DNA from 2 places in the Paraburkholderia hayleyella genome. Region 2 is predicted to be linked to the other one. Evidence: predicted binding sites of a transcription regulator. Region 2 holds the regulator's gene; the other holds the start of a gene.
What was found. Region 2 encodes LexA, which represses DNA repair genes until DNA is damaged. Its sites were predicted from a motif close to ACTGTATNNNNATACAGT; they were not measured.

Region 1: the regulator LexA is predicted to act here: its motif matches at 1,791-1,808, upstream of GH657_RS05110 (PA0069 family radical SAM protein).

What each region holds. Positions count from the first base shown of each region.
Region 1 covers NZ_QPES01000001.1:1,108,232-1,111,646, forward strand. The annotation lists gene GH657_RS05100 (D-amino acid dehydrogenase) at 1-1,066, opposite strand, end outside; gene GH657_RS05105 (Lrp/AsnC ligand binding domain-containing protein) at 1,228-1,716, shown strand; gene GH657_RS05110 (PA0069 family radical SAM protein) at 1,836-2,954, shown strand; gene GH657_RS05115 (NINE protein) at 2,965-3,415, opposite strand, start outside.
Region 2 covers NZ_QPES01000001.1:2,126,366-2,129,780, forward strand. The annotation lists gene cysT (sulfate ABC transporter permease subunit CysT) at 1-347, opposite strand, end outside; gene GH657_RS09450 (sulfate ABC transporter substrate-binding protein) at 523-1,563, opposite strand; gene lexA (transcriptional repressor LexA) at 1,766-2,434, shown strand; partial or broken gene GH657_RS09460 (hypothetical protein) at 2,735-2,992, shown strand; gene GH657_RS09465 (universal stress protein) at 3,184-3,415, opposite strand, start outside.

The sequences.
Region 1 (3,415 bases), 1.0 Mb from region 2:
GGCGAAGACCGGTCCAGAAGCTCGCCTGCGAAGTATCGCCGCCGCCGGGAAACAGATCGTTCACACACATTTCGAGTGTTTCGCGGCGCGCGCGCTTGAGCGTTTTGTCGAAGCCTACGATCTCCGCCATGCCGCCGACGCGAATCCGGTTATCGAAGCGGGTGATGGCGATTTTGTAGGTCTCGTCCAGCACAGTCGAAACCGGGGCTGCGGCGGTATCGATGATCGGCGCGGTTAGCGAATAGCCTTTAAGTGGATAAACCGGAATCCTGATGGCATGCGCGAGGAGTGGGGTGGAGTACGAGCCGAGCGCGACGACATAAGCATCCGCCTGAACCATTTCGGCGCCGCATTGCACGCCCGTGATGCGGCCACCGCTTAGCGCCAGCGCATCGATGGGCGTGTCATAGCGGAAGGTGACGCCAAGCGCTTCGGCCAGCGTAGCGAGACGTTGGGTGAAAATCTGGCAGTCGCCGGTTTCGTCACCGGGCAGACGCAGCCCGCCCGTCAACTTGTGCGAGATCGCGCCCATGGCGGGTTCGACGCGAGCCAGATCGGCGGGCATCAGGAGTTCATAGGGAACGTTGGCGTCTTGCAGAACGGCGATGTCTTTGGCGGCGCCATCAAGCTGCTGCTGGGTGCGAAAAACCTGGAGCGTCCCGCCGGTGCGGTCTTCGTACTGAATGCCGGTATCGGCGCGCAGGGCTTGAAAGCAATCGCGGCTGTATTCCGCCAGCCGGACCATGCGGCCCTTGTTGGTCACATAGCGCGCGGTGGTGCAGTTTTGCAGCATCTGCCACATCCAGCGCAACTGAAACTGCGTGCCGTCCAGCCGGATGGCGAGCGGCGCGTGTTTTTCGAACATCCATTTGATGGCTTTGAGCGGTATACCGGGCGCAGCCCAGGGCGCGGCATAGCCGGGAGAGATTTGCCCGGCGTTGGCAAAACTGGTTTCGAGGGCCGGGCCACGCTCACGGTCGATTACCGTGACTTCATGGCCTTCGCGGGCGAGATAATACGCGCTGGTGACGCCAATGACGCCACTGCCCAGAACGACGATACGCATAACGGCTCCGAAAGAATCAAAGGGCGAATCGCGCTGGAAGCAGTTTGACTTTCAGATGACGGATTCAGATGGCCAGGCGCTATGTACCCAGTTTTTTGCCTATGATATTTTGCTTGAGACAGTTTTTGTTATTGTATTTTTGAGTTTTTCAGGAGGAAATCATGCGTATACAACGCCAGTCAGTTCGCGCGCTGGACAAGCTCGATCGCAGGATTCTGATGCTACTGCAGCAAGACGGCCGCATGGCGATGAAAGATCTCGCTGAACAGGTTGGGCTTTCGGTGACGCCCTGTATCGAGCGGGTCAGGCGCATGGAACGCGATGGGGTGATTGTCGGTTATTACGCACGGGTCAATCCGGGCGAGCTAGGCGCGGCGCTGCTGGTATTCGTTGAGATTACGCTCGACCACAAGAATGGCAATATGTTTGACCAGTTTCGCCGTGAGGTGCAGAAGATTCCGGAGGTGCTTGAGTGTCATCTGGTATCGGGCGATTTTGATTATCTGATCAAGGCGCGGATTGGCGAGATGGCGGATTACCGCAAGCTGCTCGGCGACATTTTGCTGCAACTGCCGGGGGCGGTGCAGTCGAAGAGCTATGTGGTGATGGAAGAGGTCAAGGAAACGCTGGTTATTGCGTTTGACGATTAGTTGGGGGGGGCATCCTGGCCGGCTCGCTATCGTCATGGCGGGCAGCGGCAGCAAGCAGTTTGAACGGTCGAAATACTGTATATTTGCACAGTATTTCGACCGTTCAAACCAGGTGCCCCGTGACCCATTCCATCCCCGAGTTTCCCATTGCCCCTCCTGCACCACGCAAGGGCCGTGGAGCCATCACCAATGTGCAGGGGCGCTACGAAGTGGACCAGCGCGATGCGATCGACGATGGCTGGGCCACTGCACTGGCGGAGGCTCCGCCCATGCTGCGCACCGAGGTCTTCGAGGAGCAGGCAAAAAGCATTCTGACGCGCAACACGTCACCCGATATCCCTTTTAACGTGTCGCTCAATCCCTATCGGGGGTGCGAACACGGTTGTATTTATTGTTTTGCCAGGCCAACGCATAGCTATCTTGGGTTATCGCCGGGGCTGGATTTTGAAAGCCGCATCTATGCCAAGACGAATGCGCCATTCCTGTTGCGGCGTGAGCTGTCAAAACTCGCTTATGAGGTTGAGCCCATCGCGCTGGGCGTGAATACCGACGCCTGGCAGCCCGCGGAACGCGAACTGGGCCTGACCCGGCGGGTCATCGAAGTGTTGGCGGAGTTTCAGCATCCGTTCGCGGCCATCACCAAATCGTCGCTGATCGAACGCGATCTCGACCTGCTGGCGCCCATGGCGGCGCGCAAGCAGGTCATGGCAGCGATCACCCTCACCACGCTCGATCCTGATATTGCACGCACGCTTGAGCCACGTGCAGCCGCACCGGCACGCAGGCTGCGCACCATCCGTACGCTGAGCGACGCGGGGGTGCCGGTTGGGGTCAGCATCGCACCGGTTATTCCCTTTATCACCGAGCCCGATATTGAACGGGTGCTGGAGGCCTGCGCAGTGGCTGGGGCGGTTCACGCCAGCTATATTGTGTTGCGCTTGCCATGGGAAGTTGCGCCGCTATTCCAGGACTGGCTGAGCGCACATTTTCCGGATCGTGCGGAGCGCGTGATGAACCGTGTGCGCGATATGCGGGGCGGCAAAAATTACGATGCTTCGTTTGCCAGCAGGATGAAGGGCGACGGGCTGTGGGCAGACCTGCTGCGACAGCGTTTCCGCCAGGCGGTGCGCCGTTTCGGTTTGAACGAACGGACGCACGGGATACTCGATATGTCGCAGTTTCAGCGCTCCCGGGCGGCGCATGCCGCACGTATCCAGACGCAACTGCCGCTGTTTTGAGAGCGGGCAATTATTGAGATAGCGTTTTGGCGGCTTGAATCTGGGCTTCGAAATAGGTCTGAAACGACAGTGCGAGGCCTGTCATCAGCAAAAATGCGCCGATCAGCAAAGAAAAGATGACGATGAAAATCACGGTCCAGCCGGAGTGGCTGCGGCGCTGGGTGTTGGCGTTGAACTGCGCATCCCATTTCTGGTCGGGGCGTAGCCCATAAACAATCGCGGCGAGAAAGGCGGCCAGTAGCGAGACGGCGCCTGCAAACGCCAGCACCCAGCCTGTGATGGAGCTTCGTTCGGTTGCCACGAGCAGCATGAACCCCGGAATACCGATGAGTGTGCCCAGCAGGTGTGCCCAGCCCGCCCAGTCACGCGGTCCATATAGATAGAAGCGATGCGCGCCCAGGCTGCCAAAAAAGAAAGCTAAAGCAGCGGCGAGCGTTTTGGATTTGAACCGGGAGGTTTGC
Region 2 (3,415 bases):
GAAATGCCCGCGACCGAAGTGGGCAACGCAAACGGCAAATCGACGATCGCATCGACCAGGCGGCGCAACGGAAACGAATAACGCACCAGCACCCAGGCGACGAGAAAACCAAACACCGCATTGATCAGCGCCCCACCCAGCGCGGCGAAAAACGTCAGCCGGTAGGACGCCAGCACGCGCGGCGACGTGACGGCCTGGACGAACTGCGCCCAGTCGAGCGTGGCGGTTTTCAGAAAGGTCGATGCCAGCGGAATCAGTACCACAAGGCTCAGGTAAGTCACCGTGATGCCGAGCGTCAGGCCAAAGCCCGGCAAGGCGCCCGGTCGGCGGAAAGTCAACGTTGTCATGCGTGAGGTCCGTTATCGGGTGAACAACGCGGGTAAATAGCGCGGGTAAGCAACACAGATAAGCAACACAGATAAGCAGCGTGCATCTGGCATGCATTGGCACCTACCGGCAAAACGCGCCCCGTGGGGCGCGCCGCGCGGCTCGCGGGGCCGGAATGCCAGCCGTCAGCCGCGCTTACTGATGCTGATAGATCGAATCGAACACCCCTCCATCGGCGAAATGAACCTTCTGCGCCTGAGTCCAGCCGCCAAACGAATCGTCGACGGTGTACAGCTTCAACTTCGAAAATTTGGCTGTGAGCGCAGCGGGAACTTTGTCCGAACGCGGACGGTAGAAGTTGCGTGCGGCGATCTGCTGGCCCTCGCTGCTATAAAGGAAGTTCAGATAAGCCTCAGCCAGCTTGCGCGTACCGCGCTTGTCCACGACTTTATCCACGACCGCCACGGGCGGCTCGGCAAGAATACTCACCGAAGGCACGACAATTTCGAACTTGTCCGGGCCGAACTCCTTGAGCGACAGGAAGGCCTCGTTTTCCCAGGCAATCAGGACGTCGCCGATATCGCGCTGCACGAAGCTGGTGGTCGCGCCCCGCGCGCCCGAATCGAGCACGCCTGCGTTTTTGTAGAGCTTCGTCACGAATTCCCGGGCTTTCTGCGCATTGCCACCCGGCTGATGTTCCGCATAGGCCCATGCTGCAAGGTAATTCCAGCGTGCGCCGCCGGAGGTCTTCGGGTTCGGCGTGACGATCGACACGCCGGGTTTTGTCAGGTCATCCCAGTCGCGGATCTGCTTCGGATTGCCTTTGCGCACCAGAAAAACGATGGTCGAGGTATAGGGCGAGGCATTGTCGGGCAAGCGTTTTTGCCAGTTTTTATCGAGCAGGCCCTTGTTGGCCAGCGCGTCGATGTCATAAGCCAGCGCGAGCGTCACGACATCCGCCTGAAGACCATCGAGCACCGACCTTGCCTGTGCCCCGGAGCCGCCGTGCGACTGCCTGAAATTCACGCTTTCACCGGTTTGGGCCTTCCATGCCCGGCCGAATGCCTGGTTGAAATCCTGATACAGCTCCCGGGTCGGATCATAAGAAACGTTTAGAAACGTCGTATCGGCAGCCCGAACGGGCACACTCAGAACGACCGTGGAAATCACCCCCAAAGCCAGTGCGCCCAATCTGCGGCGCAGGCGGCCAGCCAAGCCTGTATTGCGATAGAACATCGTTTTTCTCCGAGGTGTGTGCGGTATGAGACGCGTTGTGGTTTCGATTGCAGGCCAGTCTATCGAAGCTATCTCATAATCAAAACGAATGTTTTTTCATTTTTTAATATGGAAAAGTGTTAATGAACGCGACAAGTAAAGCTTGAATTGCTTCGAATACTGTATAAAAATACAGCCACCTGTCTATCCATACAGTCTTTCCATGATCAAACTCACCGCACGTCAGCAGCAGGTTTTCGAACTGGTCCACCGGGCCATCGAGCGCACCGGCTTTCCGCCCACCCGGGCCGAGATCGCCGCTGAACTGGGTTTCAGTTCGGCCAACTCGGCTGAAGAGCACCTCCGGGCGCTGGCGCGCAAAGGTGTCATCGAACTGGCCGCGGGCGCATCACGCGGCATCCGCCTGCTTCATGGCCCCAACCCGCACGATCCGCCACACCACCCGCCACACCCATACACGCTCCCCCACGCCAGCCTGATGCAGCTTTCACTGCCGCTCATCGGACGTGTCGCGGCAGGCAGCCCAATCCTCGCGCAAGAGCATATCGCCCAGCATTACGCCTGCGACCCTGCGCTTTTTTCGAGCCGGCCGGATTACCTGCTGAAAGTACGCGGGCTGTCGATGCGCGATGCCGGCATTCTCGATGGCGATCTGCTGGCCGTACAAAAGAAAAGTGAAGCCAAAGACGGCCAGATCATCGTCGCGCGGCTAGGTGATGACGTCACGGTCAAACGTCTCAAGCGCCAGCCCAATGGCATCGAGCTGATTGCCGAAAATCCCGATTACGAAAATATCTTTGTTCAAGCCGACAGCGCGGAGTTTGCGCTGGAAGGCATCGCGGTCGGGCTGATTCGGCCCAGCGAATTCTAAAATTCTGAACGCCACCAGGAGACCCTCATGGAGCGCTTTGCCACTTTCTTTGCCACTGTTTTTGCCACTTTGTTACTGTGCCGTTCGTTGTTGCTGCGTCGTTATTTATCAGGCCTGTCACGTCTGTCACGCCTGTTACCTCGCGTGCTCCAGCACCCGTTCTCGCATTTGCTGTCTCTGCATCCACAGCCTTTGCACTCGCTGCGCAAGCTGGCTGCCGCCCACCCCCAGCCGCCGCAAGTGTCTTCTGTCATGCGATCGCACCTGAGCACAGCAGCGGTATCGGCGGCACGGCCCCGGCCCCTGTCTTGTGCCAATCCGTCGCGGTCTCCGGCCCTGTCGCTACCGCCCGCCCTCTCTCCTGCTTTCTCTCCCGCCTTTTCCCGTGTTTCGCTCAATACCGGGCTCAACCTCGAAGCTGCCCGGCGTGCACCTGTCAGGGTCTACCACGGCGCATCCCGCCTCATCATGGTCGGTACGTTTGATTCAGTCTGCCGCATGATTGATCACCGCATCGAAGAAGAGCGGATCGCGGCGCAACTAGCGCCGCTCAAGTAAAACAGGGCCACGTCATGCGCGCATATCATGCAATATCACGCGCCGTGGCCCTGCTGTATAGCCCTGCTGTATAGCCCATCGGGGTGGCCCATCTGTATGATCCGTGCCGTCTAAAAACCGGTGTGGCGGTCTCAGGTTAGCTGTCCGGCCAGCGGCTGAATTGCCCGCTCAATGCGTTGCCGGCTTAACGCTTAACTCACCACCGGCTCAACGGCCGCTTCAGCCGCAAGTTCGTCGACAAGCTCCGGCTCGTTGGCCGACGAACACGCCACCAGAATGCTGCAGCTCACGCGGTTCAGCAGCGGCGTGTTTCCAGCGCCCATCCACCAGCGTGACAGCCCGGTGCGGCAACGATGCCCAACCACGACCAGATCTATTTGCAACTCATGGGCAAGACGTGCAATTTCGTCCACGGGATGGCCA